DNA from 4 places in the Streptomyces sp. NPDC051180 genome. Region 1 is predicted to be linked to each of the others. Evidence: riboswitches for the same ligand, from Rfam matches in the RefSeq annotation. Region 1 holds a riboswitch; each other region holds the start of a gene.

Evidence for each region. A riboswitch is a leader RNA that binds a small molecule or an ion and turns the genes downstream of it on or off. The one in region 1 is predicted to bind cyclic di-AMP.
Region 2: it holds a riboswitch for cyclic di-AMP, as region 1 does, so the genes downstream of both, AB0424_RS09000 (M23 family metallopeptidase) here and AB0424_RS26870 (transglycosylase family protein) in region 1, are expected to answer to the same signal.
Region 3: it holds a riboswitch for cyclic di-AMP, as region 1 does, so the genes downstream of both, AB0424_RS15505 (M23 family metallopeptidase) here and AB0424_RS26870 (transglycosylase family protein) in region 1, are expected to answer to the same signal.
Region 4: it holds a riboswitch for cyclic di-AMP, as region 1 does, so the genes downstream of both, AB0424_RS02395 (LysM peptidoglycan-binding domain-containing protein) here and AB0424_RS26870 (transglycosylase family protein) in region 1, are expected to answer to the same signal.

The regions. Positions count from the first base shown of each region.
Region 1 covers NZ_JBFBBC010000018.1:56,065-63,805, forward strand. The annotation lists gene AB0424_RS26860 (cytochrome P450) at 1-1,170, shown strand, start outside; gene AB0424_RS26865 (transglycosylase family protein) at 1,289-2,365, shown strand; cyclic di-AMP (ydaO/yuaA leader) riboswitch at 2,624-2,795, shown strand; gene AB0424_RS26870 (transglycosylase family protein) at 2,799-3,497, shown strand; gene eno (phosphopyruvate hydratase) at 3,786-5,072, shown strand; gene AB0424_RS26880 (septum formation initiator family protein) at 5,164-5,634, shown strand; gene AB0424_RS26885 (DUF501 domain-containing protein) at 5,678-6,232, shown strand; gene AB0424_RS26890 (Ppx/GppA phosphatase family protein) at 6,229-7,143, shown strand; gene AB0424_RS26895 (NAD(P)/FAD-dependent oxidoreductase) at 7,513-7,741, shown strand, end outside.
Region 2 covers NZ_JBFBBC010000003.1:476,877-484,617, forward strand. The annotation lists gene AB0424_RS08965 (rhodanese-like domain-containing protein) at 1-17, shown strand, start outside; tRNA gene AB0424_RS08970 (tRNA-Met) at 71-144, shown strand; gene AB0424_RS08975 (MerR family transcriptional regulator) at 279-1,019, shown strand; gene AB0424_RS08980 (hypothetical protein) at 1,148-1,510, shown strand; gene AB0424_RS08985 (PLP-dependent cysteine synthase family protein) at 1,574-2,611, shown strand; gene AB0424_RS08990 (MFS transporter) at 2,608-3,834, shown strand; gene AB0424_RS08995 (PP2C family protein-serine/threonine phosphatase) at 4,018-5,175, shown strand; cyclic di-AMP (ydaO/yuaA leader) riboswitch at 5,377-5,523, shown strand; gene AB0424_RS09000 (M23 family metallopeptidase) at 5,535-6,644, shown strand; gene AB0424_RS09005 (aldo/keto reductase) at 6,741-7,685, shown strand.
Region 3 covers NZ_JBFBBC010000007.1:174,428-182,168, forward strand. The annotation lists gene AB0424_RS15490 (GNAT family N-acetyltransferase) at 1-2,199, opposite strand, end outside; gene AB0424_RS15495 (HPr family phosphocarrier protein) at 2,375-2,656, shown strand; gene AB0424_RS15500 (GntR family transcriptional regulator) at 2,812-3,495, opposite strand; gene AB0424_RS15505 (M23 family metallopeptidase) at 3,695-4,465, opposite strand; cyclic di-AMP (ydaO/yuaA leader) riboswitch at 4,478-4,643, opposite strand; gene AB0424_RS15510 (pitrilysin family protein) at 4,843-6,240, opposite strand; gene AB0424_RS15515 (pitrilysin family protein) at 6,237-7,577, opposite strand.
Region 4 covers NZ_JBFBBC010000001.1:539,287-547,027, forward strand. The annotation lists gene AB0424_RS02385 (phosphocholine-specific phospholipase C) at 1-1,021, shown strand, start outside; gene AB0424_RS02390 (hypothetical protein) at 1,071-1,700, opposite strand; cyclic di-AMP (ydaO/yuaA leader) riboswitch at 2,041-2,225, shown strand; gene AB0424_RS02395 (LysM peptidoglycan-binding domain-containing protein) at 2,231-3,100, shown strand; gene AB0424_RS02400 (phosphoribosyltransferase family protein) at 3,094-4,383, opposite strand; gene AB0424_RS02405 (hypothetical protein) at 4,504-5,100, opposite strand; gene AB0424_RS02410 (alpha/beta hydrolase) at 5,309-6,073, opposite strand; gene AB0424_RS02415 (SpoIIE family protein phosphatase) at 6,232-7,741, shown strand, end outside.

The DNA.
Region 1 (7,741 bases):
GAGCACGCGCCCGTGCACCGGACGACGCTGCCCAGCGGCGTCGAGGCATGGCTCGTGACCCGGTACGCCGACGCCCGGCAGGCGCTCGCCGACCAGAGGCTCTCCAAGAACCCCGCGCACCACGAGGAGTCCCCGCACGCCAAGGGCAAGACGGGCATTCCGGGTGAGCGCAAGGCCGAGCTGATGACCCACCTGCTCAACATCGACCCGCCCGACCACACCCGGCTGCGGCGGCTCGTGTCGAAGGCGTTCACCCCGCGCCGGGTCGCCGAGTTCGCGCCCCGCGTACAGGAGTTGACCGATCGGCTCATCGACTCCTTCGCGGAGCGGGGGAGCGCCGACCTCATCCACGAGTTCGCGTTCCCGCTGCCCATCTACGCGATCTGCGACCTCCTCGGCGTGCCCCCGGAGGACCAGGACGACTTCCGGGACTGGGCCGGGATGATGATCCGCCACGGCGGCGGGCCGCGCGGCGGCGTCGCGCGCTCGGTGAAGAAGATGCGCGGCTATCTCGCCGAGCTGATCCACCGCAAGCGCGGGGAGCCCGGCGAGGACCTCATCTCGGGGCTCATCAGGGCGTCCGACCACGGCGAGCACCTCACCGAGAACGAGGCCGCCGCCATGGCCTTCATCATTCTCTTCGCCGGCTTCGAGACGACCGTCAACCTCATCGGCAACGGCGTCTACCAGCTGCTGCGCCACCCCGCGGAGCGCGAGCGGCTCCAGGCGTCGCTCGCGGCGGGGGAGCGGGGGCTGCTGGAGACCGGAGTCGAGGAACTGCTGCGGTTCGACGGGCCGGTGGAGATGGCGACCTGGCGGTACGCGACGCGGGCGCTGACCGTCGGCGGGCAGGAGATCCCGGCGGGGGACCCGGTCCTCGTCGTCCTGGCCGCCGCGAACAGGGACCCGGAGCGGTTCGACGGGCCGGACACGCTCGACCTCGCCCGGCGCGACAACCAGCACCTGGGGTACGGGCACGGCATCCACTACTGCCTGGGCGCGCCGCTCGCGCGGCTGGAGGGCCAGGCGGCGCTCGCGACGCTGCTGACGCGCCTGCCGGATCTGCGACTTGCCGTCGATCCGGACGAACTGCGGTGGCGTGGCGGGCTCATCATGCGTGGATTGCGCACGCTTCCGGTGGAATTCTCCCCGTCCGTTCCCCGCCCGTGAACTGACTTCGCATCAGAAATGTGATCTTCGCGTGATCGCGGGTCGACCGACTTGTGATGAGCGTTCGAATACCGCTACGTTTCCCGGCAGTCTCAGCCGTCACGCGAAAGGCGCTCCTATGCGTTCCGGGAACGGACGACACCGTCGCCCCCGTCAGGCCCCCGCCATCGTCGTCGCCGCCGGTGTCACCGGTTCGGCGATGGCGCTGCCGTTGCTCGCCACGGGCTCCGCATCCGCCGCCGACGCGGCCACCTGGGACCGGGTCGCCGAGTGCGAGTCCGGTGGCCAGTGGAGCGCCAACTTCGGCAACGGGATGTACGGCGGGCTCCAGTTCACCCAGGACAGCTGGGAGCGGAACGGCGGCCTCGCGTACGCCCCCAGCCCCGACCTCGCCAGCCGCGCCCAGCAGATCGCCGTGGCCGAGAAGGCTCTTGCCAAGGGCAGCACCGAGTGGGCCACCTGCGCGCCGATCGCCGGGCTGACGAACGACGGGAAGGCCACCGGGGTGGACCCCGGCCCGACCTCCGTCCCCACGGCCCCCACCGGTCCCGTCGCCGAGTCCAACCGGACCGACGGCACCCCGTCGGGCTCCGCCGGCTCCTTCCGGCACGCCCAGACGCCGAAGACCGCCACGGCCACGCCCACCGCGCCGGCCGTCCCGGAGGACCCGAACGCCTCGCTTCCCCCGACGGTCCCCGTCACCCCCGGCGTGCCCGTCACGCCCGGCACGCCCACGACGCCGGGCACGCCCACGACGCCGGTCACGCCCGACACGTCTGTTACGCCCGGTATGCCCGTTTCCCCCGGAGTGGAGGAGGGTGACGGGTCGTCGACGGCCCCCGGGTCCGGAAAGCATCGGGGCGACGCCGCTCCGGAGGAAACCGACAAGGCGGGCAATTCACCGGAATCCGGCAAGCATGCCTCGCCCACGGACGAGTTGGCGGACGCCTCCACCTCGACGCCGGCGACCGACGCCGCGAAGAATTCGGGCGCAAAGGACAGTGCGGACACTTCGGACGCGTACACCGTGCGGCCCGGCGACAGCCTGTCCGATATCGCGCAGTCGAACGAACTGCCCGGAGGGTGGACGGCCCTCTATGACGCCAACCGCCAGACGGTGGGCGCCGATCCGGACCTGATCCTGCCTGGTCAGAGCCTCGAACTGACGGTGGATCCGGTCACGGCCGAAGGGTAGTTCGGGACTGAATGTCCGGTTCTGGGCAAGTGAGACATGGGTCTCTTCGCCCCAACTGGCGTGTCCTGCCCGTGACCTTTGCCTCCGTCACCTCTCACCTGCACAAACACCCCCCGCCGGAGGGCAAGGAGGGGCGAAATTTCCGCAATGCGCCTCTTTGAACTTCCGGTGGGTCTGTGTCTACGGTCTTAACCGCTCGCCACCGCGGGCCCCGTCGACCGAAACGCCGAATCCTGCCGTCGGTCGATGGGAACAGTCGTCGCGTCAGCGCCGAAGGCAGGAGCGGGGGACCCAAGGTAAGTGCCGGCCCCGGCCGTCGAGAGACGGCCGACGACCGGCTTGGGGTGAAGTCGCGTGCAAGGACACGCGGCCGGGCAACTCATTGGCCCGAACCCGACAGCTCACCTCGCAGGCGTCGGTGAGGAGAATCTCCATGCTGTTTTCCGGCAAGGGCAAACACCGTCGTCCCTCCAAGGCCACCCAGGTCGCCACGCTCGTCGGCGTCACCGGTGTCGCCGTCGCCGCCCCGCTGATGACCGCGGGCACCGCCTCGGCCGCCACGGGCGCCGAGTGGGACCGGGTCGCCCAGTGCGAGTCCGGCGGCAACTGGGCCATCAACACGGGCAACGGCTACTACGGCGGCCTGCAGTTCTCGTCGTCGACGTGGGCCGCGTACGGCGGCACCGCCTACGCCCCCAACGCCCACCAGGCGTCCAAGTCGCAGCAGATCACCGTCGCCGAGAAGGTCCTCGCGGGCCAGGGCAAGGGTGCCTGGCCGAGCTGCGGCGTGGGTCTCTCCCGCACCACCTACACCGGTGGCACCACGGCCCCCGCCCCCGAGCGCAAGGCCACCCAGCCGACCACCCGCAGCGAGCAGCGCCAGGCCCCCAAGAAGGCCACCGCCGCGCAGGCCCCGCGGAAGGCCACCGCCGCGAAGACCGTCGTGACCCCGGCCGGCAAGACGGTCAAGCAGGGTGACGGCGAGTACCGGGTCAAGCCCGGTGACACCCTCGGCACCATCGCCCGGGACCACGGCGTCCAGGGCGGCTGGGCGAAGCTCTTCGACCTGAACAAGGACGTCGTCGAGAACGCCGACCTGATCTACGTGGGCCAGCAGCTCCACCTCAAGTGAGCCCGGCGACCCTCCCGCGGTGACCACCCCGGTCCGACGTGCCCTCCCCCGTGCACGCCGGGCCGGGGTTTCGCCGTGTCAGAGGGAGGGCGTTCGGGACACGGAGGCGGTTACCACCCAGTAGATCTGAGGCCCTTCGTCCCGTAATACCTGCCCTTGGGTCCTTTTTCGTCCCAGGGTGCGGGCGCCCGGCGGGCGGGAGCCCCCGAGCCGGTTAGGCTCTTGTCGCAAGGCCAAGCGACCCTGCACCGACCTTGCGTCACATCCAGCGTCACATCCCAGAAGGAGATGCTCGTGCCGTCCATCGACGTCGTCGTAGCCCGGGAAATCCTGGACTCCCGAGGCAACCCCACGGTCGAGGTCGAGGTCGGCCTCGACGACGGCAGCACCGGTCGTGCTGCCGTTCCGTCCGGTGCCTCCACCGGTGCCTTCGAGGCCATCGAGCTCCGCGACGGTGACCCCAACCGTTACCAGGGCAAGGGTGTCGAGAAGGCCGTCCTCGCCGTCATCGAGCAGATCGGCCCGGAGCTCGTCGGCTACGACGCCACCGAGCAGCGCCTGATCGACCAGGCCATGTTCGACCTGGACGCCACGGAGAACAAGGGATCGCTCGGCGCCAACGCCATCCTCGGCGTCTCCCTCGCCGTCGCGCACGCCGCCTCCGAGGCCAGCGACCTGCCGCTCTTCCGCTACCTCGGCGGCCCGAACGCGCACCTGCTGCCCGTCCCGATGATGAACATCCTCAACGGTGGGTCGCACGCCGACTCCAACGTGGACATCCAGGAGTTCATGATCGCCCCGATCGGCGCGGAGTCCTTCTCCGAGGCCCTTCGCTGGGGTGCGGAGATCTACCACACCCTCAAGGGCGTCCTGAAGCGCAAGGGCCTCTCCACCGGCCTCGGCGACGAGGGCGGCTTCGCCCCGAACCTGGAGTCGAACCGCGCCGCCCTGGACCTCATCATCGAGGCCATCAAGGAGGCCGGCTACGCCCCGGGCACCGACGTCGCGCTCGCGCTCGACGTCGCCGCGTCCGAGTTCTACAAGGACGGCGTGTACGAGTTCGAGGGCAAGTCCCGCTCGGCCGCCGAGATGACCGAGTACTACGAGGAGCTCGTCTCCGCGTACCCGATGGTCTCCATCGAGGACCCGCTGTACGAGGACGACTGGGCGGGCTGGAAGGTCCTCACCGACAAGCTGGGCGCCAAGGTCCAGATCGTCGGCGACGACCTCTTCGTCACCAACCCCGAGCGCCTCGCCCGCGGCATCGAGGAGGGCACCGCGAACGCCCTCCTGGTCAAGGTCAACCAGATCGGCTCGCTGACCGAGACGCTGGACGCCGTCGAGCTGGCCCAGCGCAACGGCTTCAAGTGCATGATGTCCCACCGCTCCGGCGAGACCGAGGACGTCACCATCGCCGACCTCGCGGTCGCGGTGAACTGCGGTCAGATCAAGACCGGCGCCCCGGCCCGCTCGGACCGCGTCGCCAAGTACAACCAGCTGCTGCGCATCGAGGAGATCCTCGACGACGCCGCCGTCTACGCCGGCCGCAGCGCCTTCCCGCGCTTCAAGGGCTGACAGGCGTCACCCCCGGCAGTTCCGTCCGTCCCCGCACTCGGTCCCGTACCGTGTGCGGGGACGTCCGCGTGAACAGGGGAGGCGACACGACATGGCCGCGAAGGACCGGGACCGGTTCTCGACCGCGACCCGGATCAGACTGCTCGGCGAGCAGACAGCCGCCCGTGTCTACCGCTCCCAGACCCGCCGTCAGGCCCGCCGCTCCCGGCTCACCGGCCGCGCGGCCTTCCTCGCCCTCGTCGTCTGCTCCCTCGTCGTGGCCCTCGCCTATCCCATGCGGAGCTACGTCTCCCAGCAGGGCGAGATCGCCGAACAGGAGCGCAGGGCCGCCGAGGCCGCCCGACGGGTCGAGGAACTGAGGGACGAGAAGGCCCGCCTCCAGGACCCGGCCTACGTCCGCCGCCTCGCCCGCGAGCACCTGCACTACGTGCTGCCCGGCGAGACCGGCTTCACCGTGGACGACCCCGACGCGGAGCAGCGGCCCCGCGCCGACCAGGGAACGGCCGACCGCCCCTGGTACGACAACCTCTGGGACGGCGTCGACCACGCCGACCGCCCCTGACCCGGCCTCTTGGTGGCCGACCCGACACACGAGCAAGGCAGACATGGAAACGCCCCCTCCGCAGACCGAACGCACCGAGCCCACCGAGCAGGACATCGCCGCCTTCGAGCTCCAGCTCGGCCGGCCGCCCCGCGGCCTGCGCGCCATCGCGCACCGCTGCCCGTGCGGCAACCCGGACGTCGTCGAGACCGCGCCGCGGCTCCCCGACGGCACCCCCTTCCCGACCACGTACTACCTCACCTGCCCCCGGGCGGCCTCGGCCATCGGCACCCTGGAGGCCAACGGGGTCATGAAGGAGATGCAGGCCCGGCTCGCCACCGACCCCGAGCTCGCCGCCGCCTACCGGGCCGCGCACGAGGACTACATCGCCCGCCGCGACGCCATCGAGGTGCTGGAGGGCTTCCCGAGCGCCGGCGGCATGCCGGACCGGGTCAAGTGCCTGCACGTCCTCGTCGGCCACTCGCTGGCCGCCGGCCCGGGCGTGAACCCGTTCGGCGACGAGGCCCTCGCGATGCTCCCGGAGTGGTGGGCCAAGGGCGCCTGCGTCACGCCGTGCGCCGACCGCGGGGCCGACGGGGAAGAGGGGAAGGGCGCGTGACCAGGGTCGCCGGAATCGACTGCGGCACGAACTCCATCCGCCTCCTCGTCGCCGACGTCCACCCCGAGACGGGCGACCTCGTCGAGCTGGACCGGCGCATGACGATCGTCCGGCTCGGCCAGGGCGTCGACAGGACGGGCCGGCTGGCCCCGGAGGCCCTGGAGCGCACCTTCGCGGCCTGCCGCGCGTACGCGGCGGTGATCAGGGAGCTGGGCGCCGAGCGGATCCGCTTCGTCGCCACCTCCGCCTCCCGGGACGCCGAGAACCGCGCGGACTTCGTGAACGGGGTCGTGGAGATCCTGGGCGTCGAGCCCGAGGTGATCACCGGTGACCAGGAGGCGGAGTTCTCCTTCACCGGCGCCACCGGCGAGCTGCACGGCACCGAGACCTACCTCGTCGTGGACATCGGCGGCGGCTCCACCGAGTTCGTCACCGGCAACCGGCACGTCGAGGCCGCCCGCTCGGTCGACATCGGCTGCGTCCGGCTGACCGAGCGGCACGTCCGCAACGACCCGCCGACCGCCGAGGAGGCCGAGGCGATCCGCGCCGACGTGCGGGCCGCGCTCGACCTGGCCGCCGAGACGGTGCCGATCGCCTCGGCCGGAACCCTCGTCGGCCTCGCCGGCTCGGTGACCACCGTCGCCGCGATCGCCCTCGGGCTCGACGCGTACGACTCCACGAAGATCCACCACGCCCGGATCTCCGCCCGGCAGATCGCCGACGTCACCGACCGGCTGCTCGCCTCCACCCACGCGGAGCGGGCCGCGATCCCCGTCATCCACCCCGGCCGGGTGGACGTGATCATCGCCGGGGCGCTCGTCCTGCGGGAGATCGTCGAGCGGGTGGGAGCCCACGAGGTCGTCGTCAGCGAGCACGACATCCTCGATGGGATCGCCCTATCCGTGGCATAGCGGGCATCTATCGAGCCGTCCGGCGACATCCCGTCGGGAAAGTTCGTGAAGTTCTTCACAAGGAAAAGGGCCCTGGTGGCGCCCGAGGGGGGCCTTTAGGCCCTTCGAGGGGGTCCTCAGGGCCCTTTCGCAGGTGCGGGGGCCGATTCGCTCGAAGTTTCCATCGTGTGAACGGGCCCCTCGGTTCAGCGTTAACGGGGGCTCTCCCGGCCAGTTCACGGGGGGTGAACAACGTTCACCAGTGCACCCCGGTTCCTTTGCAGGACCATGACGTGGATCACGTGGGCGGCGGAGTGTAGCAGAGGTACCCCAGGACCTTGTGAAGGGGCGCACGAGCACCCCCCTCCGGAGGGGTGGATACTCGATCCCATGAGCACCACGGAGCGTCCCAGGATCCTCGTAGTAGGCGGCGGGTACGTAGGCCTGTACGCAGCTCGGCGCATCCTCAAGAAGATGCGCTACGCGGAGGCGACCGTCACGGTCGTCGACCCGCGGTCGTACATGACCTACCAGCCCTTCCTCCCCGAAGCCGCCGCCGGCAGCATCTCGCCGCGTCACGTCGTCGTCCCGTTGCGACGCGTCGTCCGCGGAGCCGAGG
Region 2 (7,741 bases), on a different contig from region 1:
ACGACTGCGGCTGCTGACGTAAACCGATTTCGTGATCGCCCCGGTCATGGCGTAGAGTCGTGTTTACCGACGCGGGGTGGAGCAGCTCGGTAGCTCGCTGGGCTCATAACCCAGAGGTCGCAGGTTCAAATCCTGTCCCCGCTACTCAGTAGCACGAAGACCCGGATCCTTCTGGATCCGGGTCTTCGTCGTTTCCCGGCCCCCGTCCCTCCCGCGGGTCCCGTCGGCCGCGGTGCGCGCTTGACCTTGCCGCTGCGTCAACATCTAGCGTTCTCGGCATGGAGTGGTCGATCCAGGAGATCGCCAAGAAGGCCGGCACCACCAGCCGCACTCTCCGGCACTACGGGGAGCGCGGACTGCTGGAGCCGAGCCGGATCGGCGCCAACGGTTACCGGTACTACGACCAGGAGGCGCTGGTACGGCTGCAGCGCATCCTGCTGCTGCGCGAGCTGGGGCTCTCGCTGCCCGCCATCGCCGAGGTCCTCGCGGGACAGCGGGACACCTCCGCCGCCCTGCGGACGCACCTCGCCCTCCTGGAGCAGGAGCGCGAGCGCATCGGACGCGTGATCGCGTCGGTGCGGACCACTCTCCACAAGACAGAGAGGGGAGAAGAACTCATGGCCGAGGAAGTGTTCGACGGCTTCGACCACACGACGTACGAGCAGGAGGTCACCGAGCGCTGGGGCCGCGAGGCGTACGAGAAGGGCGACCGCTGGTGGCGCTCTCTCGACGCGGCGCAGAAGCGGGCCTTCATGGACGAACAGGCCGGCATCGCGCGTGACTTCGGCCGGGCGGCGCAGGCCGGCCTGGCCGCGGACAGCGACGAGGTGCAGGACATCGCGCGCCGCCAGGTCGTCTGGCTGTCGGCCACCACGTCGCCGAGCCGGGAGTACGTGATCGGGCTCGGCCGGATGTACGTCGACGACCCGCGCTTCACCGCCCACTACGACAAGCACGGCGAGGGCACCGCCGTCCTCGTGCGCGACGCGCTGGCGATCTACGCGGAGCGCAACCTCTAGGGCCGTCCCCCCTGGGGGTGTCCGAGAGGGGTCTCCCGTCGATGTGCGCGGTGGCCGAAACGGGCCCGCCTCTTTGCGGGCACGGGACGCCGCACCGTAGTGTCACGCGCACGATGAGTGACGAGAGCGTGAGTGACGTGAGCCGGCGGGCGCCCGCCGTGCTCGTCCTGCTCGCCCTCCTCGCCCTGCTCGTGAGCGTCTGCCACGGCTCCCACGGGCACGCGCTGCCTCCCACGAGCACGGCGACCGTCTCCGCGCCCGCGTTCCCGCACGGCTGCGAGCGGTCCGGTGACGCGTGGTCCTTCGACGCCCACCTGCCCGCGCAGGCCGCCGCCCCGCAGCCCGGGGCGCCGGACGCCGGCGGAGCCGTACCCCGGTCGCACACCGCGGACCTCCGCACCGATCCCCGCGCGCGCTGCGTCCGGGGCCGGGCGGGACCCGGACCCGAGCCGGGCCGTCTGCTGATCGCCCTCGGGGTGGACCGGAACTGAGCCGGGTCCCGCACACGCGTGACCAGGCTCCCTTCGGCGTACCACCTCAAGGACACCTCCCCCATGAGCAATCTGCTCTTCGGCACCACCGTGCCCCTGCCCGTCGGCGGGCAGACCGTCGGCAACACCCCCGTCCTCCGGACCGACGACGGCTACTGGGCCAAGCTCGAAGGCTTCAACTTCGGCGGCATCAAGGACCGCACCGCCCTCTACATGGTCGAGCAGGCCCGGCGCCGCGGGGAGCTGCGGCCCGGCGCCCCCATCGTCGAGTCGACCTCCGGGACCCTCGGTCTCGGCCTGGCGCTCGCCGGGGTCCTGCACGGTCACCCGGTGCACGTCGTCACCGACCCCGGCCTCGAACCGCTCGTCGAGCGGCTGCTCGTCGCGCACGGCGCCCGGGTGCACGTCGTCTCCGAGCCGAGCCCGCGCGGCGGCTGGCAGCAGGCCCGGATGGACCGGGTCGCCGAACTGCTGCTGAGCCTCGACGGGGCCTGGTGGCCCGACCAGTACGGGAACCCCGACAACCCCGACGCCTACGCCGGGCTGGCCGCCGAACTCTCCGGCCAGCTCGACCGGATCGACGTGCTGGTCTGCGCGGTCGGCACCGGCGGCCACTCGGCCGGCATCTCCCGGGCGCTGCGCGCCACCGGCAGCCCCGCACTGGAACTCGTCGGCGTGGACTCCGTCGGTTCCACCGTCTTCGGCCTGCCGGCCGGGGAGCGGCTGATGCGCGGCCTCGGTTCCTCCATCCACCCGGCCAACGTCGACCACGGTGCCTTCGACGAGGTCCACTGGGTCGGGCCCGCGGAGGCGGTGCGGTCGGCCCGGCGCCTGGCCGCGCGCCAGTTCGCGACGGGCGGCTGGAGCGTGGGGGCGGTCGCGCTGGTCGCCGGCTGGCTGGCCAGGACCCGGCCGCGAGGGACCCGGATCGCGGCCGTCTTCCCCGACGGGCCGCAGCGGTACTTCGACACCGTCTTCAACGACGAGTTCTGCGCGGCGCACGGCCTGCTCGACGGGCCCGTGCGCGAGGAGCCCGCGGCGTACGAGCCCGGCGTGCGCGTGGACGGCTGGACGCGCAAGGTGCTGGAGCGGGTCCGTTGACCGCGACGAGCACGGCGCCCGCCGCCGAGGGGGGCGTGTGGCGGCAGAGCCGCTCCTTCCCGCCCGCGGTCCGGCTGCTCTTCGTCAACCAGCTGACCATCAACCTCGGCTTCTACATGCTGATGCCGTACCTGGCGGCGCACCTCGCGGACGGGCTCGGGATGGCGGCCTGGGCGGTCGGCCTGGTCCTGGGCGCCCGGAACCTGTCCCAGCAGGGCATGTTCCTCGTCGGCGGGGCGCTCGCCGACCGGCTCGGCTTCAAGCCGCTGATCGTGGCCGGCTGCGCGCTGCGGACGGTCGGCTTCGGGGCGCTGGCCTTCGCGCAGTCGCTGCCGATGCTGGTCGCCGCCTCGCTGGCGACCGGTCTCGCGGGGGCGCTGTTCAACCCGGCCGTGCGGGCCTGTCTGGCCGACGAGGCCGGTGAGGAGCGGCGGGTGGCGGCCTTCGCGCTGTTCCACGTGTACTACCAGGCGGGCATCCTGCTCGGGCCGCTCGTCGGGGTGGCCCTGACGGGGGTGTCGTTCCGGCTGACGTGCACGGTGGCGGCGGTGCTGTTCGCCGGCCTGACCGTCGTACAGCTGCGGTGTCTGCCCGTCCGGGCCGGGGCGCCCGCCGCCCGGGAAGCGGAGGCGCGGGGGCAGTTCCGCACGGTGCTGTCCCACCGGACGTTCTGGTTCTTCTCGCTCGCCATGACCGGCTCGTACGTCCTGTCCTTCCAGGTGTACCTGGCGCTGCCGCTCGCCGCGGACTCCACGGCGCTCACGACGGCGCTGTTCGTCGTCTCGGCGCTGGTCGCGCTCGCCGGGCAGCTGCGGATCACGGCCTGGTGCAGGCGCCGCCTGAGCCGGGAGCGGTGTCTGGTCCTCGGGCTCGTCCTGATGGGCGCGGCCTTCCTGGCCCCGGCGGCCCTGGGCCGGGGCGCGGTCGGGCTGCTGTCGTGCGCCGCGGTCCTGGCCGTCGCCAACGCGGTGCTCTACCCGTACGAGATGGACACCGTCGTCGCCCTGTCCCGGGGGCGCTGGGTGGCCACCCACTACGGGCTCTACAACACCGTGTGCGGGATCGGGATCACCCTCGGGAACCTGGGGACGGGCGCGCTGCTCGACGTGACCGGCTGGTCGGCGGTGCCGTGGCTCGCGCTGTGCGCGGTGGGTCTGGTGTGCGCGGCGGCCATGGCCCTGCTGGCGCGGGGCGGTCGGCTCGCCGCGGCGGCCGGGGACTGAAGGCGGGCGACCCCGTGCGGCCCGGCTACGCCAGTCGGCCGCACGGGGTCGCCCGCCGGTGCGGCGGCCGCCACCCTGGGAGGGCGCGGTGCGGGACCGCGGCCGGGCCGACCGGGCAGGAGAGCACAGGTGGGGCACCCCCAGGGCGGGACGGGCGGCGGGCGGCGCGACGGTGACGACGGCCTGGCGTACGGAGGCGCGCGGCGGTTCATCCGGGCGCTGCCGCCCCTGGTCATCGCGGGTGGCGTCGCCTACGACGTGGCGACCCCGGCGTCGTACACCGCGGCCCCGCTCTTCTCCGCCGCCCCGCTGATCGCCGCGCCGTTCTTCTCCCTGCTGACGACCCTGCTGACCGGGATCGCCGCGGTACTCGCCTCCGTGGGGCTGCACCTCTACAACGACACCGCGAGCGACATCCCGGGGCTGACGGAGACCCTGACCGTCCTCACCGTCTCGGCGCTGGCCCTCCTCGTCAACCGGGTGGTGCGGCGCAGCGGCGAACGGCTCGCGTCGGCGCGGGTCATCGCGGAGACCGCGCAGAAGGCGGTGCTGCCGATGCCCGCCGAGCGGATCGGCGGGCTGCAGTGCGCGGCGCGGTACGAGGCGGCGCAGGCGGACGCGTTCATCGGCGGCGACCTGTTCGCCGTCCAGGACACCCCGCACGGGGTGCGGCTCGTGGTCGGGGACGTCCGCGGCAAGGGGCTGGAGGCGGTCGAGGCCGTCGCCGTCGTCATCGGGGCCTTCCGGGAGGCGGCCGAGCAGGAGCGGACCCTGGAGGGCGTGGCGCAGCGGCTCGAACGGGCGCTGGCCCGGGAGGGCATGCGGCGCGACGGGCTCGACGCCTTCGAGGGGTTCACGACGGCGGTGCTCGCCGAGATCCCGCGCGCCGACGGCAGCGGCACCTTCGGCGGCTTCGTCCGGCTGGTGAACCGCGGGCACCCGCCCCCGCTGATGCTGTACGCGGACGGGCGGCTCGACCTGCTGGACCCGGTGGATCCGGCGCTGCCGCTCGGCATGGGGGACCTGGCGGCGTGGCCGGACCGGGCGGAGGCGCGGTCCTACCCGCCGGGCGCGACGCTGCTCTTCTACACCGACGGCCTGTCGGAGGCGCGGGACGCGGAGGGTGTCTTCTACGACCCCGCGGAGCGGCTCGCCGGCCGGCTCTTCCCGGGGCCCGAGGAAGTGCTCGACGCGCTGGTGGGCGACGTGCGGCTGCACACCGGCGGGAGGTCGACGGACGACATGGCGCTGCTCGCGGTGAGCCGGCCCGCGGAGGGCCAGCCGGAGCGGCGCCGGACCATGCCGGTGGTGCCGCCGGGCCGTCCCCGTCACCGGCCGTAGTCGAGAGGTGTCCCTGCGATAACAATTGACATAACGTCAGATCGAGGGGGTTTACGGGTTCCGTTCTGAGGTGGGGTCAACTCGGACCATTACCACCCAATTCGATGAACGATCAAGAGGAACGGCTTGGAATGGGGACCCCCTGTCTATTAACGTTCGATAACGCAGCGCGGTCGTCCCAGCCGTCGCAAGAGGCGGCACCGTGCGCACGCGCCGAATCCTGAAAAGGAACCGGGGAACCACCACTTGGGGTGAATCGGGCCTTTCGCACCTGTGCGACCGTGCCCGTAGGAGACCTTCCTGCTCCGAACCCGTCAGCTAACCCGGTAGGCGAGAAGGAAGGAAAGGAGCGCCCCTCAGTGGCGTCCAACACCCCCGCACCCGAAGCCCCCTTCGATGCCTTCGGTGGCGGTGCGGTTCCCGCCTCCCCGGACACCGAGTGGAACCCCACCGAGGGCTCCCTCCGCGCCGAGAGCCGCTCCGGCGGCCGGCACCGGGTCGTCAAGCAGCGCTCCAACTTCGCCCGCTCCTCCACCGTCCTCGGCGTCGGCGTCATCGCCGCGGTCGGCGCGGGCGGCCTCGCCACCGCGCAGGAGAAGCCCCCGGTCGCGATCTCGCTCCCCGACCTCCCCGACCTCGGTCTGCCGGACGCCCACGACCTCCCCGGCGTCGGCGACCTCCTCCCCGACGAGGACCCCGAGCCGGTCAGCGCGGCCCGCGCCAACCCCAACCCGCTCACCGCCGCCACCTACACCACCGCCGACGAGCCCACCGGCGGGGCCGACCAGGCCGCGAAGACCGCGACCGGCGCCTCCGACGCCGGCGAGGCCCTGCGCGCCCGCATCCTCCAGCAGGCCGAGCAGCAGCAGGCATCTGCCGACGCCGCCGACAAGGCCGCCGCGGAGGACGCCGCGGCCGAGAAGGCGGCGGCGGAGGCCGCGGCCAAGGCCGACGCGGCGGCGAAGGCGGCCGCCGAGGCCAAGGCGAAGGCCGAGGCGGAGGCGAAGGCCAAGGCGGAGGCGGAAGCCGCCGCGAAGGCCGAGGCCGAGCGCCTCGCCAAGCTCGCCGCGAGCTACTCGCTGCCCCTCTCCTCGTACACCCTCACCGCCTCCTACATGCAGTCCGGCTCGATGTGGTCCTCCGGCTACCACACCGGTCTCGACTTCGCGGCGCCCACCGGCACCCCGCTCAAGGCCGTCCACGGCGCCACCGTGAAGTCGGCCGGCTGGTCGGGCTCCTACGGCTACCGGATCGTGCTGGAACTCTCGGACGGCACCGAGATCTGGTACTGCCACCTCTCGTCGATGACCGTCTCCGCCGGCCAGAGCGTGGGCACCGGCGAGACCATCGGCCGCGTCGGCGCCACCGGCAACGTCACCGGCGCCCACCTCCACATGGAGGTGCACACCGCGGGCGGCGACGGCATCGACCCGGCGCAGTGGCTGCGCTCCAAGGGCCTCTCGCTCTGACGCTCCCACCGTCACGACCCGGCGCGGAACCCCCTGCGGGGTCCGCGCCAGTTCCCTGACGGAATAGGCCCGGTGACGGGAGCGGTTGATCCCTCCATGACCTCTCTCCGCCCGCTGGGCAGCTCCGACCTGCACGTCTTCCCCCTCGCCCTGGGCGGCAACGTCTTCGGCTGGACCGCCGACGAGGCCGAGTCCTTCGCCGTCCTCGACGCCTACGCCGCCGCCGGCGGCAACTTCGTCGACTCCGCCGACGTCTACTCCGCCTGGGCCGAGGGCAACGAGGGCGGCGAGTCCGAGACCGTCATCGGCCGCTGGCTCGCCTCCCGCGGCAACCGGTCCGACATCGTCGTCGCCACCAAGGCCGGCGCCCACCCCCGCTTCAAGGGGCTCTCCGCCCCCACCCTCAAGGGGGCCGCGGAGGAGTCGCTGCGCCGCCTCGGCACCGACCACATCGACCTGTACTACACGCACTTCGACGACGAGTCCGTCCCGGTCGAGGAGATCGTCACCGCCCTCGACCAGCTGGTGAAGGAGGGCAAGGTGCGTGCCGTCGCCGCCTCCAACATCTCCCCGGAGCGGCTGCGCGCCTCCCTCGACTTCGCCGAGGCCGAGGGACTCACCCGGTACGTCGCCCTCCAGCCGCACTACAACCTGGTCTCCCGCGAGACCTACGAGGGCCCGCTCCTGGAGACCGCCGAGCGGGCCGGGCTCGCCGCCGTCCCGTACTACGGCCTCGCCGCCGGGTTCCTCACCGGCAAGTACCGTCCCGGCGCCACCGTCGACAGCGTCCGCGCCGCCGGCGCCGGCGGGCACCTCGACACCGAGCGGGGCCGGGCCGTCCTCTCCGCGCTCGACGCGGTCGCCGAGGCGCACGGGGCCGAGCTCGCCACCGTCGCCCTCGCCTGGCTCGCCTCCCGGCCGACCGTCGCCGCCCCCATCGCCTCGGCCCGTACCGTCGGACAGCTGCCCGCCCTCGTCGCCTCCGCCGACCTCACCCTCACCGAGGCCGACCTGACCCTCCTCACCGAGGCGTCGGCCTGAACGACGGAGCCCGCGGTCCGGCACGTGCCGGACCGCGGGCTCCGCTCCGCCCCGGT
Region 3 (7,741 bases), on a different contig from region 1:
GGCGCGCTCGGCGGCGGGATAGGCCGGGATGGCGGCCGGGGCCGGAGGGGCGAGGGGCGTCTCCTCCGCACCGGCGGGCAGGTCCGAACGGGTGGCGGCCCCCGTACCGGAGGGCGTACTCGTGTGAGGTACGTCGCTTCCGGGGCGCGCAGCGGAGGGGCCGGCGGTCGCGGGTCCGGCGGCGGGTCCGGCTGCGGCCTCGGATCGCGTGGCGGCCGAAGGGGTCGCGTCCGGGGTGGTCGCCTCCGGTCGGGCGGCGGCGGGGCTCGCGCCGTCACGGCCGGGCGGGGCCGGGCGGGTGCTCGTGGCGACCGCGAGGGCCTCGGCGAGACCGCCCATCTCGACGTGGACGACGACGACGGGCTTGGTGGGCGCGGACGCCGAGGCCACGGCCTCGCGGAGGGCGGCCGCGAGGACCTCGCCGTCGCCGAACTCGGTGGCGCCGTTCTCGCCGACCCAGGGGATCGCGGTGACGACGACGGCGTCGGACGTCTCGTCGGCGAGCGCCGCCGCCAGGGCGTCGCGGAAGTCCGCCGGCTCCGCCGCCGTCGTCAGGTCGAGCGGGCGCAGCGGCCGCAGCCCCTCGGTCAGGCAGGCGTCGTAGGTGAGGAGGCCGAGCGACTCGGAGTTGCCGAGGATCGCGACGCGGGGCCCGGCGGGCAGCGGCTGGGCGGCGAGGAGGAGTCCGGCGTCGACGAGTTCGGTGACGGTGTCGACGCGGATGACGCCTGCCTGGCGGAGCAGCGCGGAGACCGTGGCGTGCGGGATGCGGGTGACCGGCACCCGGTGGCCGGGCGGGGCGCTGCCGCTGTGCCGGGCGCCCTTGACGACGACGACCGGCTTGACGGCGGCGGTCCGGCGGGCCAGCCGGGTGAACTTGCGGGGGTTGCCGATCGACTCCAGGTAGAGGAGGACGACGTCGGTGCCGGGGTCGTCGTACCAGTGCTGGAGGAAGTCGTTGCCGGAGACGTCGGCGCGGTTGCCGGCCGAGATGAAGGAGGAGAGGCCCGCGCCGCGCCGGTGGAGCCCGGCGAGGAGGGCGATGCCGATGGCGCCGGACTGGGTGAAGAGCCCGATGCGGCCGGCGGCGGGCATCTGCGGGGCGAGCGAGGCGTTGAGCCGGACGTCGGCCGCGGTGTTGATGATCCCGAAGGCGTTGGGGCCGATGATGCGCATCCCGTACGAGCGGGCCTGCCGCACGAGTCGGCGCTGGCGCTCCCGGCCGTCGGCGCCGCTCTCCGCGTATCCGGCGGACAGGACCACGATGCCCCGGACGCCGTGCTCGCCGCAGTCGGCGACGGCCTGCGGGACGCGTTCGGCCGGGACGGCGACGATCGCCAGGTCCACCGGTGCGCCGATGGCGCCGACGGACGGGTGGGCGGGGACCCCGTCGAGCTCGGCGGGGCTGTCGGTGAGCGCGGCGTTCACCGCGTACACGGGTCCGCTGAAGCCGGCCCCGATCAGGTTGCGGAGCACGGTCCGGCCGACGCCGCCGGGGGCCCGGCCGGCGCCGACCACGGCGACGGAGCGGGGGGTGAGGAGCCGCTGCACGGAGCGGGCCTCCGCGCGCTGCTCCCGCGCACGCTGGACGGCGAGGGAGCGGTCGGTGGGTTCGAGGTCGAGGTGGAGCCGGACGGAGCCGTCCTCGAAGCTGCGCTTCTGGGTGTAGCCGGCGTCCGTGAAGACCTTGATCATCTTGTTGTTGGCGGGGAGCACCTCGGCGGCGAAGCGCCGGATGTCCCGCTCGCGCGCCACGGCCGCGATGTGTTCGAGGAGGGCGGAGGCGACGCCGCGCCCCTGGTGGGCGTCCTGGACGAGGAAGGCGACCTCGGCCTCGTCGGCGGGCCGGGAGGCGGGCATCCCGCGGTCGTCGATGCGGTCGTAGCGCACGGTGGCGATGAACTCGCCGCCCACGGTCGCCGCGAGTCCCACCCGGTCCACGAAGTCGTGGTGGGTGAAGCGGTGGACGTCCTTGGCCGACAGGCGCGGGTAGGGGGCGAAGAAGCGGTAGTACTTCGACTCGTCCGAGACCTGCTCGTAGAAGCTGACGAGACGCTCGGCGTCGTCGGCGGTGATGGGTCTGATGCGCGCGGTGCCGCCGTCGCGGAGGACCACGTCCGCTTCCCAGTGGTCGGGGTAGGCGTGCTCCGGCGGGGCCGGTCGATCCGCCGCTTCCGACTGCTCCGACGCGCTCTGCATGGGGTCAGCCTACGGCCGCGACACGACCGCGGCACCGCTCGCGCGGCGGGTGTGCGCCGTGCAAGGTAGGGAGGGCCGAAGGGCGGTCCGATCCGGGCCGAAGGTCGGCGCGAGCACCACGCAGCACATGAGAGACTGGTCTAGACAACCCGCTTGAGACCCGAAGGGCAACACCATGGCTGAGCGCCGCGTCAACGTCGGCTGGGCCGAGGGCCTGCACGCCCGCCCCGCGTCCATCTTCGTCCGTGCCGCCACGGCTTCCGGCGTCCCGGTGACGATCGCCAAGGCCGACGGCTCCCCGGTGAACGCCGCGTCCATGCTCGCCGTGCTCGGCCTGGGCGCGCAGGGCGGCGAGGAGATCGTCCTGTCCTCCGACGCCGACGGCGCCGAGGTCGCGCTGGACCGTCTCGCGAAGCTGGTGGCCGAGGGCCTCGACGAGCTCCCCGAGACCGTCTGATCCGCTTCCCCGTGGAATCCCTTCGGATTCCGCACACGCAAAGCCGTGACTGCCGAAATCGAGGCGGTCACGGCTTTCGCTTTTCCCGGACGATCGATTTCGGGCAGCGCGAACAGCGCCCACCGAATTCCTGTTCTTTGTATACGGCCACTTCGTTAATTCCGGACGCTCGCCGTGTTGACGACATGTTGCGAAACCCTCACACGGTCGCGTCCCGATGTTTTCAGGCGGTGCAGCGACAGGGTGCGCTCCGCGTGGAGCGCGGTCAGCGCGCGGGCCCGCTCGGCGTCGCCGCGCGCCACCGCGTCCACGATCGCGCCGTGTTCGGACCAGACCTCGACCGGCTGGGCGGGCTGGTCCACCACGTACATCCAGGCGATCTTGTGGCGCAGCTGGGTGAGCAGCGCCGTCAGGGCCGGGCTGCCCGACGCCTGCGCGAGCGTCTCGTGGAACCAGCCGCCCAGCGAGCGCAGGTCCTCGCCCTGACCGCGCCTGGCACGCTCCTGCCCCAGCCTGACCAGGCCCCGCAGGACCTTGAGGTGGGCGTCGGTACGGCGCTGGGCGGCCCGCGCCGCCCCCAGGGGCTCCAGCAGCGACCGCATGTCGAGGAGGTCGGCCGCATCCTGCTCCGTCGGTTCGGCGACGTGCGCGCCCGCGTGCCGGCGGGTGAGGACGAAGCCCTCGGACTCCAGGGTGCGCAGGGCCTCGCGGACCGGGACGCGCGAGACCCCGTACCGGCGGGCGAGCTGTTCCTCGGTCAGCCGGCTGCCCCGCTCGTAGACACCGGAGACGATGTCGTCCCGGATCGCCGTGCATACCGACTGCGCGGGAATGCGCATATCCGACCTCCGCCTTGGTCCGCGCGAGACAATTCGAGCGGCGCCTGTTCTGCGCCTGATCTTCGACTCTATTGCAGCGCGCCCGAATTTCCGATGCCCCGAAGGAATCCTTGGCGAACGTCACCGGCTTCGGGACAGCGAAAAGCCCCGGCTCAGTACGAGCCGGGGCTTTTGCGACGCGATGCGCGGGCGGTGCGGGTCAGACCGCGACGCCGCGGGCGCGGAGGTACGCGATCGGGTTGATGTCGGAGCCGTAGTCCGCGCCCGTGCGCGCCTCGAAGTGGAGGTGCGGGCCGGTGGAGTTGCCGGTCGAGCCGGAGACGCCGATCGGCTGGCCGGGCTCGACGGTCTGGCCGACGTGGACCCCGATGGAGGAGAGGTGCCCGTACTGGGTGAACGTGCCGTCGTTCATCCTGATGACGATGTTGTTGCCGTACGCGCCGCCCCAGCCGGCCTCGACGACGGTGCCGGAGCCCACGGAGACGACCTGCGTGCCGTAGGCGGCGTGGAAGTCGACGCCGGAGTGGCTGCCGGAGGACCAGAGCGACCCGCCGGTCTTGTAGCCGGTGGAGATGTACGAGCCGGCGACGGGGAGCTGGAAGGAGGCCAGGCGGCGGCGCTCGGCCTCGCGGGCGGCGCGCTCGCGCTCCAGCCGGATCTCCTTGGCGCGGGCCTCGGCCTTGCGCTTCGCCTCGGCCTTGGCCTTCGCCTTGGCGATGGCCTCGACGGCCTCCCGCTCCTGGGCGGCGGCCTGGGCGTTGATCCGGTCCACGAGGGAGTCCTCGGTGATCACCTGGGTGAGGCCGGTGTCCTCGGGGGAGCGGTTGTCCGTGTCGGCGGCGAGCGCCGGGGAAGCGAGGGTTCCGATGACGCCGGTGGTGGCGAGGGTCGCGACGCCTGCGATGCCCACGCCGCGGCGTGCCATCCGGCTCGGACCACGATGCTTCCCGGTGGCACGGGTGAACGCCATGTAGGGGCTGGTCCTTTCCTTCCTTCTCGCCTACCGGGTTAGCTGACGGGTTCGGAGCAGGAAGGTCTCCTACGGGCCCCTCCGCACGAGACGAAGGCGTCCGATTCACCCCAGGGACTCGATGTGGGTCCCCGGCTCCCCAGGCTCGCGCCTGACGGGGACTCGGCGATGACTGTCCGATGCCGCGGCTGCGGCACGTGCAACTGACGAACAGCCGCACCGACGCTATGCGGATCGTCTTTCAATCACCAACCGGACAGGCTTTTTGTAAGACATGCCACAGGGCATACGATCACCGTTGCCCTCAATACGGACAAAGGGGAGGACCCCGGCGAACAGCTCGCCGGGGTCCTCCCGTTGCCTCACGAGGGCCGGAATCAGCCCGTCACGACGGTCACTTCGCCGATGCCGAGCTCCCGCACCGGCTCCGCGATCTGCGCCGCGTCGCCCACGAGCACCGTCACGAGCCGGTCCACGGGGAAGGCGCTGACGACGGCCGCGGTCGCCTCGACCGTGCCCGTCTCCGACAGCCGCGCGTACAACTGGGCCTGGAAGTCGTCCGGAAGGTGCTGCTCGACCTGGTCGGCGAGCGTCCCGGCGACGGAGGCGGCCGTCTCGTACTTGAGCGGCGCGACGCCCACCAGGTTCTGCACGGCCGTCTCGCGCTCCGCGTCCGTCAGCCCCTCGGCGGCGAGGGTGCGCAGCACCTGCCACAGGTCGGCGAGGGCCGGGCCGGTGTTGGGCGTGTCGACGGAGCCGCTGATGGCCAGCATCGAGGCGCCGTTGCCCCCGGCGTCCGAGCGGAGCACCTGCCCGAAGGCCCGCACGCCGTACGTGTAGCCCTTCTCCTCGCGCAGGACCCGGTCGAGCCGCGAGGTGAGGGTGCCGCCGAGGCAGTACGAGCCGAGGACCTGGGCCGGCCAGACCCGGTCGTGCCGGTCCGGACCGACCCGGCCGATGAGCAGCTGGGTCTGGACGGCGCCGGGACGGTCCACGATGACGACCCGTCCGGTGTCGTCGGCGGTGATCGGCGGCATCGGGAGCGGCTCGGCCGGCTCGCCGGTCCAGGCGCCCAGCGAGTCCGCGAGGACCTTGTCGAGGTCCACGTCCGTCAGGTCGCCGACGACCACCGCGGTGGCCGTGCCGGGCCGCACGTACGCCTCGAAGAAGGCGCGGACGGCGGCGGCGTCGATGGCGGCGACGGTCTCCTCGGTGCCCTGACGCGGCCGGGACATCCGGGACTCGGCCGGGAAGAGCTCCTTGGAGAGCTGCTTGGCGGCGCGGCGGCCCGGGTTGGCCGTCTCGTGCGGGATCTCGTCGAGACGGTTGCGCACCAGGCGCTCGATCTCGGTGTCCAGGAACGCCGGCGCGATCAGGGCCTCGGAGAGCAGCCCCAGGGCCTTGGGCAGCCGGGAGGCGGGCACCTCGAGGGAGACCCGCACACCCGGGTGGTCGGCGTGCGCGTCGAGCGTGGCGCCGCACCGCTCCAGCTCGGCCGCGAACTCCTCCGCGCTGTGCTGGTCGGTGCCCTCCGAGAGCGCCCTGGCCATGATGGTGGCGACACCGTCGAGACCGGCGGGCTCGGCGTCCAGCGGGGCCGGCAGGAAGATCTCCACCGCCACGACCTGCTGGCCGGGGCGGTGACTGGTCAGCAGCGTCAGACCGTTGTCCAGCGTCGTCCGGTCCGGGGCGGGAAAGGCCCAGGGCCTGGCGACACCCGGCGCCGGCTGCGGGTGGAAGTCCATGCTGGTCAAAGACACGGCAGCGTCGGTCACTGGTCCGCTCCCTCTTCCTCGTCGCTGTCGCTCTCGTCGGCGGCCACCGGCTCGTAGACCAGGACCGCGCGGTTGTCGGGGCGCAGCTTGGCCGCGGCGACCGCCTGCACCTCCTCGGCGGTGACGGCCAGGACCCGGTCCACGGCCGTCAGGGCGAGCTGCGGGTCGCCGAACAGCACGGCGAACCGGCACAGTTCGTCGGCGCGGCCCGCCACGGTGCCGAGCCGGTCCAGCCACTCGCGCTCCAACTGGGCCTGCGCGCGCTCCATCTCCTCGGGCGTCGGCCCCTCGGCGGCGAACCGGGCGAGCTCCTCGTCGACGGCCGCCTCGATCTGCGGGACCTCGACGCCTCCGGAGGTCTTCACGTCCAGCCAGCCGAGCGAGGGCGCGCCGGCGAGGCGCAGCAGGCCGAAGCCGGCGGCGACGGCCGTGCGGTCGCGGCGGACCAGCCGGTTGTGCAGGCGGGAGGACTCGCCGCCGCCCAGGACCGTCAGCGCCAGGTCGGCGGCGTCGCACTCGCGCGTACCGTCGTGCGGCAGCCGGTAGGCGGCCATCAGCGCGCGGGCCGGGACCTCCTCCTCGACGACCTCGCGCAGCTGCTCGCCGATGACGTCGGGGAGGGAGCCGTCGCGCGGCGGGCGCTTGCCGTCGTGCTGCGGGATGGAGCCGAAGTACTTCTCGATCCAGGCGAGCGTCTGCGCCGGGTCGATGTCGCCGACGACGGACAGCACCGCGTTGTTCGGGGCGTAGTACGTGCGGAAGAAGTTCCGCGCGTCCTCCAGCGTCGCCGCGTCCAGGTCGGCCATGGAGCCGATCGGCGTGTGGTGGTAGGGGTGACCCTCCGGGTAGGCCAGCGCCGTGAGCTTCTCGAAGGCCGTGCCGTACGGCACGTTGTCGTACCGCTGGCGGCGCTCGTTCTTGACGACGTCCCGCTGGTTCTCCATGGACTCGTCGTCCAGGGCGGCCAGCAGGGAGCCCATGCGGTCGGCCTCCAGCCAGAGCGCGAGCTCCAGCTGGTGGGTGGGCATGGTCTCGAAGTAGTTGGTGCGCTCGAAGCTCGTCGTGCCGTTGAGCGAGCCGCCCGCGCCCTGCACCAGCTCGAAGTGACCGTTCCCGTGGACCTGCTTCGAGCCCTGGAACATCAGGTGCTCGAAGAGGTGGGCGAGGCCCGTGCGGCCCTCGACCTCGTGGCGCGAGCCGACGTCGTACCAGAGGCAGACCGCCGCGACCGGGGTCAGGTGGTCCTCCGACAGCACCACACGCAGGCCGTTCGCCAACCGGTGCTCGGTCGCTGTCAGGCCGCCGGAGCCGGCCTCGGCCGTGGCCGTGTGACCCATGGGCATGTACGTCCCTTCGATCGCGATGTGAAAAAGTCCTGCCACTGTATGCAAGCGCGCCGACACCTGGCGAAGTTCCCGCCCGGTCCTGATGTCCCTCTTCCGGGTCGCGGTCGGCGTTGTCGGTGGCACGGTCCACAATGGTCCGCGTCAGATCAACCTTG
Region 4 (7,741 bases), on a different contig from region 1:
CGGCTTCTTCGACCACGTGCCGCCGCCGGTCGCTCCGCCGGGGACGCCCGGCGAGTACCTCGACGGCACCCCGATCGGCCTGGGCTTCCGCGTCCCCATGATTGTCATGTCCCCGTGGACCCGTGGCGGCTGGGTGAGCTCCGAGGTCTTCGACCACACCTCCGTGCTGCGCTTCATGGAGACCTGGACGGCCGCCCTCGGCACGCCGGCCACCTGCCCCAACATCAGCGCCTGGCGCAGGAAGGTGGCGGGGGATCTGACCGGCGTGTTCGACTTCGCGAACCCGGTCTACGGCGTGCCGGCCGGACTCCCGTCCACGGCGAAGGTCATCGGTCAGGCGACGTGCGGCCCGATGCCGAACCCGGCGCCCCAGAACAACGCGCTGCCCGCGCAGGAGTCCGGCACCCGCCCGGCGCGCGCCGTGCCGTACCAGGTCAACGGCAACCTCGACCGGTTCGAGTTCGGGGCCGCGGGCAAGATCCTCGCCTGGTTCTCGATGACGAACCAGGGGACGGAGGCCCGGCGCCCGGCGCACTTCTCGATCCACCCGCACCAGTACCGCGACACGGCCGCCTGGCAGTACACCGTCGACCCGGGAGGCACGGCGTCCGACTACTTCAACATCGGGCTGGGGTCGGGTTCCGGCAAGTACGACATCTCGATGATGGGCCCCAACCGCTTCCTGCGGCGCTTCATCGGCGACGCCTCCAAGGCCGGCAAGGCGGTGGAGGTCGCGGCGCGGTACGCGACCGAGCCGGGCACGGGGAAGACGGCCCTGTGGTTCAGGATGACCAACTCCTCGGGGGGCCCGGTCACCTTCACCGTCCGTTCGAACGCCTACCGCACCGACGGGCCGTGGACGTACACCGTCCCCGCGAACTCCAGCCGTGAGGACTTCTTCAACGCGGTGGCGTACCAGGGCGGCTGGTACGACTTCACCCTCCTCGCCGACATCGACGGGACCTGGTCGCGCCGGTACACCGGCCACATCGAGACCGGGGCGCCGAGCGTCACCGGCTGACCCGGTCCCCGGTGTGCCGGGCGGGCAGCCCGGCACACCGGCGGGGCGGTCAGCGGCCGGCCCGTGCGGCTCTGTCGATGGTGGCGTCGAGCAGGGCCACGGCCTCGTCGGCCGTTCGGCCGGGGGCCCGGTTCCACGGTCCGATCAGGTCGTGCCACCCCCGCGAGCGCAGCTCGGTCATGATCCAGGCCGCCGCCTCGTTCATCGTGTCCGCGCCGCCGTGGCCGAGCCGGTGCGCGGCGAGCAGGGCGCCGCACACGCAGCGGGCCCCCCGCCTGTCCCGCAGCTTGTACGGGGCGTTCTGCCAGCCCCATTCCGTGAGCACCAGGCGTGCGTAGCCGAGGTGGACCGACGGGCGCAGTTCGGGCCTGCCGATGCGGCGCCAGACGTGGAGCCGGTCCGGCAGGGCGGCCCCGACGCGGCCGGGCAGCCGACGCTCGGCCGGGAGGGTGGGCGGGAGCGCGTCGAGCGCGTCGGACACCAGCCGCTCCACCGGCACCGTCAGGAGATCCCGCCAGCTCTCGACGGCAGGGGGCGAGCCGGCGGAGGCGAGGGGCTCGTCGGTGGCCCAGTCGGCGACGATCCGCTGCCAGGCGGCGCTGTCGTGGAGCGCGGCGCCCTCGTGGTCGACGGCGTCGGGGCTGAGCCGGGGGGTGGAGGTGGAGGTGACGGGGTACATCCAGCGGCTCCTCGGTCGGGGTGGATCCATCTTTCATGACGAATGTCGGTTTTGCGACTTTTGCCCTTGAGTGCCCGCCTGCCGGAGGGGGCTTTTCCACCCACTCCCCCATTAACAGAATTACCGTGCATATTCGGACATTGAGACCCTGGTGACGCGACTCACTCCCCGACCGGGATCACGGCGGCCGGAATCCGTGCGAGCCATGGGGCATAAGGAAGTTAGCCGCACCGGAGAGCCGGTCGATCTTGAATTCCGTGAATTCGGTGATCCTTTTACTGCGGAGGACGACCCGGTCCTCTTGTTATCCGTCGCATTACTGGCCTACGGTCACCTCCATTCGAGCGGATCGCCTAATCCTGCCACTGCTCGAAATACCTCCCTTTTCACCCGACGGCAGGAGCGGGGGACCCACGAATACGCCGGCCCGGATTCCGGAACGGCTCGGGGTGCAGCCGCGTGCGCGCGGCCGGACAGCTCCCGTCCGAACCCGACAGCTCACCCCGCAGGCGCCGGAGAGGAATCCCGTCATGCCTGCTCACGGTAAGCACCGCCGCCCCCGTCGCCGTCCCGTCTCCCAGAGCCTCGCTCTGGTCGGCACGGGTGGCGTCGCCCTCGCCCTCCCGCTGATCACCCCGGCCGTCGCCGGCGCCGCGCCCGTCTCGGGCGCCCCGGAATTCGCCGCCCGGACGGTTTCCGCCCCCGCGGCCGCGCCCGCCGCCGCCAAGGCCCCGGCAGCCCCCGCGGCAGCCCGCACCTACACGGTCGTCAGCGGTGACTCGCTTTCCCTGATCGCCCAGAAGAAGGGAATTCAGGGCGGCTGGAAGGGCCTTTACAAGACCAACCGCACCGCCGTGGGTGACAATCCGTCACTTATTCACCCCGGGCTCGAACTGACGCTTCGTCGGGATTCCGCCGAGGCCGCCGCGCCCAAGGCGAAGAAGGCCGCCACGACCGAGCGGGCGAGCCGCTCCGAGCGCCGTGCGGCGGCCCCGGCCTCCACCGGTACGGGTGCCTCCGCCGCCGCTCCGGCCGCCGCCGCGCCGGCCAAGGCCGCGCCCGTCGCCGCCACCAACTACGCCGACAACCTGGACGGCTGGATCCGCGAGTCGCTGGCCATCATGGGCCAGCACGGCATCCCCGGCTCGTACGACGGCATCCTCCGCAACGTGATGCGCGAGTCCTCCGGCAACCCCCAGGCCATCAACCTGTGGGACTCCAACGCTGTGGCCGGCACGCCCTCCAAGGGCCTCCTCCAGGTCATCGAGCCGACCTTCCTCGCCTACCACGTGCCCGGCACGTCCATGGACCTCTTCGACCCGGTCGCCAACATCACCGCCGCCTGCAACTACGCGGCCGACCGCTACGGCTCCATCGACAACGTCAACGGCGCCTACTGACCCCCGAAGTGCGCGGTGAACCAGGAGGCGGCCAGCCCGGCCACCTCCTCCAGGGCGCCCCTCTCCTCGAAGAGGTGGGTGGCGCCCTCCACCACGGCCAGCCGGTTCTCGCACCGCAGCCGTGAGAGGGCACGCCGATTGAGGTCCAGCACCGACGCGTCCTCGCCACCCACCACCAGCAGGGTCGGTGCCCGCACCGAGGCCAGCCGGTCACCGGCGAGATCGGGTCGGCCGCCGCGCGAGACGACGGCACTCACCGGGCTCTCCGGAGCGGCCGCCGCCCACAGGGCGGCGGCCGCTCCCGTGCTCGCACCGAAGTAGCCCAGCGGAAGACCCGCGCCCACCGGCTCCCCGGCCAGCCATTCCGTGGCCCCCGCCAGCCGGCCGGCCAGCAGCGGCGCGTCGAAGACCAGCTCCCGATCGCCCGCCTCCGCCTCCGTGAGCAGGTCGAACAGCAGGGTCCCGAGACCCGCCCGGTGGAGCTCCCGCGCCACCGCCCGGTTCCGCGGGCTGCGCCGGCTGCTGCCGCTGCCGTGCGCGAACAGGACGATGCCGACGGCTCCGTCGGGCACGGCGAGCAGCCCCGCGGCCGGCATGGCGCCGGCGACCGGGATCCGCACCTCCGCGTCCCGGACCGCGGGCTGCCGCGCGGCGCGGTTGCGGTCGAGGCAGGCGATCACCTCGGCGTCGGCGGTCTGGGTGAAGTCCCGGTAGAACGGTCCGATCGCGTAGAAGACCTCCGGCTCGTGGACGCTGACGGTCTCGTCCGCCTCTCCCCCGAGCCGAGCCGTCCAGCCACGCGGTGCCACCGGGACCGCCAGCACGATCCGGGCCGCGCCCCTGGCGCGTACCACCCGGCAGGCCGCGAGCGCGGTCGCCCCCGTGGCGAGCCCGTCGTCGACCACGACGACCGTCCTGCCCCGCAGGGACAGCGACCCCCGGCTGCCCCGATAGCGGCGGGCACGCTCGTCGAGCAGCGCGTGCTCCTCCTCCTCGACGGCGGCCAGACCCCGGTCGTCCACCCCGGCATCGCGCAGCACCCGCTCGTTGAGCACCCGCACGCCGCCCTCACCCAGGGCTCCCATCGCCAGTTCCGGCTGCCGGGGGACGCCCAGCTTGCGTACGAGACAGATGTCGAGCGGGGCGCCGAGGGCCTCCGCGACCTGCGCGGCGACCGGGACGCCGCCTCTGGGCAGACCGAGGACCACGACGTCCTGGCCCTTGAGGTGGTCGAGACGGCCGGCGAGCTGCCGACCGGCGTCGGTGCGATCGCTGAAGAACATGATCCGCCGCCCTTCCGCCCGCGCGGCCCGGGCCCGGGCTCGGGGAGGAGCGGCGTGCCCCGCCCCCTGCCCCTCCTCCCAGGGTAGACGCGTCGGCGGTGCGGGGTCGGCGGCCGCGGGTCAGCGGGACTGCAGGGCGTCGAGAGCGACGGCCTGGGCTATCGCGAGCCGCCGGTCGAGCTCGGGGTCCGCTATCTCCAGGACGTACCGGTCGCGCAGACCGAAGCGCTTGTCGACGGACATGACGGACCGTCCGGCCCGGGCGAAGTCGAAGTGGTACGGCACGACGAAGGGAATGAGGTCCGTGAAGGGCAGCAACTCCCAGACCCGCCGAAGCAGCGCCACGCCCTGATGCCGCTCGCACCCCGTGGTCTCCGCCGTCGCGCCCTCCTGCGCGAGGTGCCAGGTGCTGCGGAGCAGGGAGGCGGCGAAGTCCTTCCGGAAGCCGCCCAGCCGGGTGCCGGAGGCGCCGTGCACGTCGTAGGTCGCACCGACGTCGAGGACCTGGCGGGCCTTGAAGGTGAAGAGGACCTGGCGGCGGGACTCGTCCGTGTAGAAGGTGACGTGCTCCTTGAGCGCCATTCTCTTCTGGTGGGCGAACGCGACGAGTTCCGCCTCCTCGCCGTCGGGGCCCACGGTGTGCACCAGGTAGCGGTTGGCCATCGGCGTGACCTTCTGCCGGACGAGGAAGCGGTGCTGCGACTGCGCGAGGCCCATCGGGTGGCTCCTGCCGATCGTGGACGGTCCGCCGCGGGCCGTCCCGTGGCGTCGTGGCCACGATGATCACGTGAAGCGTCACCCCATCGCTGTCCTCGAAAGTCGTCCGTCCGGTCGACCTTCGGATGACTTTCGGGACCGCGCCGCCCCCGCGGAGCGGACCTTCGTCGGCGCGCCGGCTCGGCACCGCGGGAGCGGCGGGCTCCCGTCAGGCGGCGAGGAACGCCTCGATGGCCTCCGCGAGCGCCTCCGGGGTCTCCTCGGGCGCGTAGTGGCCGGCGTCCTTCAGCACTTCGAGGCGCGCGTTGGGGTACCAGCGCAGCCAGGTGGCCTCCATGGCGTCGCTGCCGAGCGCCGGGTCGTGGGCGCCGACGACGAGGAGGACGGGCGTCGGGTTGTCGCGGACGCGCTCGTGGAAGTCGGTGCGGGACCAGGAGTCCAGATAGGCGCGGAAGGCGCGGGCGTTCGAGCGCCCCACGGAGCGGTCGACGAGCGTTCCCAGCCACGCGTCGTCGTACCGGCCGCCGGTGGTGTTGTCGATGATCGCCCGCCGGTTGGCCGGCGCCTCGGCCGCACCGGCGAAGAGCTCCCACGTCTCGCCGTCGAGCGGGAACCCCGCCGCCGAGACCGGCGAGATGCCGACGATCGAGCGGACGCGGTCGGGGGCGTCGAGCAGCATCAGCTGGGCCGCCTTGCCGCCCATGGAGTGGCCGATGACGGAGAAGTCGTCCCAGCCCAGGTCGTCGGCGACGGCGAGGGCGTCGGCGGCCACCTCCTCCATCGTGTACGCGCCCGGGTGGTCGAGGGCCTCGCCGTATCCGCGGCAGTCCACGAAGGCGTAGCTGCCGGCGGCACCGTCCAGGTGGGCGCGCAGCGGGTCGAAGCTGGTGCGGTCGCCGAACCAGTTGTGCAGGACGACGGCCCGGGCGGGCCCCCCGCCGTGAACGTCGTACGGAAGAAGCCGGTCCGTCATCGTGCCCCCTGCTCCGAGGTACTGGGATCCGCGCGCCGGCGGCGGCGGTCGACGACCGAGTGTGACGGTACGGACGCGTGTGGTCAACATCGCCGGGCCGGGAGCGGGCGGCCGGGCCCGGGATGCGGAGCCTTTCGCGTCGGGGGCATCCTGGCTGTGTGACCTCGCACGGCACGTCCGGCTCCGGCCCGACGGGCGGCACCGGGCATCCGGCCGGGAACGGAGCTGCCGACGGGCCGGCTTCGTCCGCCCTGACCTGGACGCTCGCCGAGTCGGCGCTGAGGGCCGTCGAGGAGGTGGGCGGTTACGCGGGCGGGGTCTATCTGCGCTCCGGAACGCCGGGCCTGCTCAGGATGGCGGTGCTCGTGGGGCTGCCGGGGCCGCTGTTCCGCCCCTGGTTTCGCATGCACTCGAACCGGCCCTTCCCCGTGGCGGAGGCGTTCCGCTCGGGGCAGTCCGTCCACCTCTCCGACGTCGAGGAGGCCATGCGGCGGTTCCCCCAGTTGGTGGCGAGCCTCCCCTTCCCCTTCGCCTCGCTGTACGCGCCGGTCTTCGCGGGCCGTGAGCGGTTCGGCGTGCTCGTGGTCCTGCGGGCGCCGACACCGGGGGTGCCGGTGGACGCGCGCGACAGGGACCGGATGACCCGGGGCGCCCTCCGTCTCGGCGAGGCGCTGGCCGGTCTGGTCCGCGGGGGCACCGTGGTCGAGTGGCCCGGCGACCCGGTGTGCGTACAGCTCCCCACCGGGTCCGGTCCGCCGGTCCGGTTCGGCTCCTTCGACTGGGACCTGGACACGGGAGAGGTCGTCCTCGACGACGGACTGCTCGGGATCCTCGGGACGGACGTCACCTCGCCCTGCCGGATCGAGGTGCTCACCTCCCTGCTCGACCCGGAGGACGGCTACGCCCTGTGGGCCGCGGCGCGCCAGGCCACCGGGGCGGACGGCCGGCCCGCCGTGCGCAGACTCCGGCTGAAGGGCCCGGACGGCGGGCTGCACCTGCTGGAGGTCTCCGCTCGGACCCGCAGGAGTACGAGGCCGGGACCGCTCCGGCCACCCGGCTTCGCCGACCTGGCCGGCGCCCCCGCGCCCACGGCCGCCACCGCGAACAGCGACGGCAGCGGCGGCGGTACCGGCGGTCATCTGGCCGGCACGCTCGTCGACCTCGGGACGGGGCTCGTCGGCTCGGACGCGACGGACCGGCTGCCGCGGGCGATCCTGGCGATCGACCGGCTCGGCCGCATCACGTACGTCAACGAACGCACGGAGCGGCTGCTCGGCAAGCCGCGCGGGGCCCTGGCCGGCCGGCCGCTGTGGGAGGCGCTGCCCTGGTTCGGCCATCCCTTCCACGAGGAGCAGCTGCGGGAGGCGCTGCTCTCCGGCGAGCCGGTGCGCTTCCTGGCCCGTCCGGAGCGAGGGCGCTGGATCTCGGTCTCCCTGCATCCCGGGCGGGACGGGGTGACGATGCTGCTGGTCCCCGAGGAGGATCCGGCCTCGGCCGGGCTCCGGGCGGGCGGCCGCCGGAAGGCGGACGACGGTCTCTCCTCGCCCGGCGACCGGGCCGCGGCCCTGTACCGGCCGGTGGCGCTGGCGATCGCGCTCACCGAGGCGGTGACGGCGCGCCAGGTGTCGGCGGTGGTGACGGAGGAGCTGCTGCCGGCGTTCGGCGGAC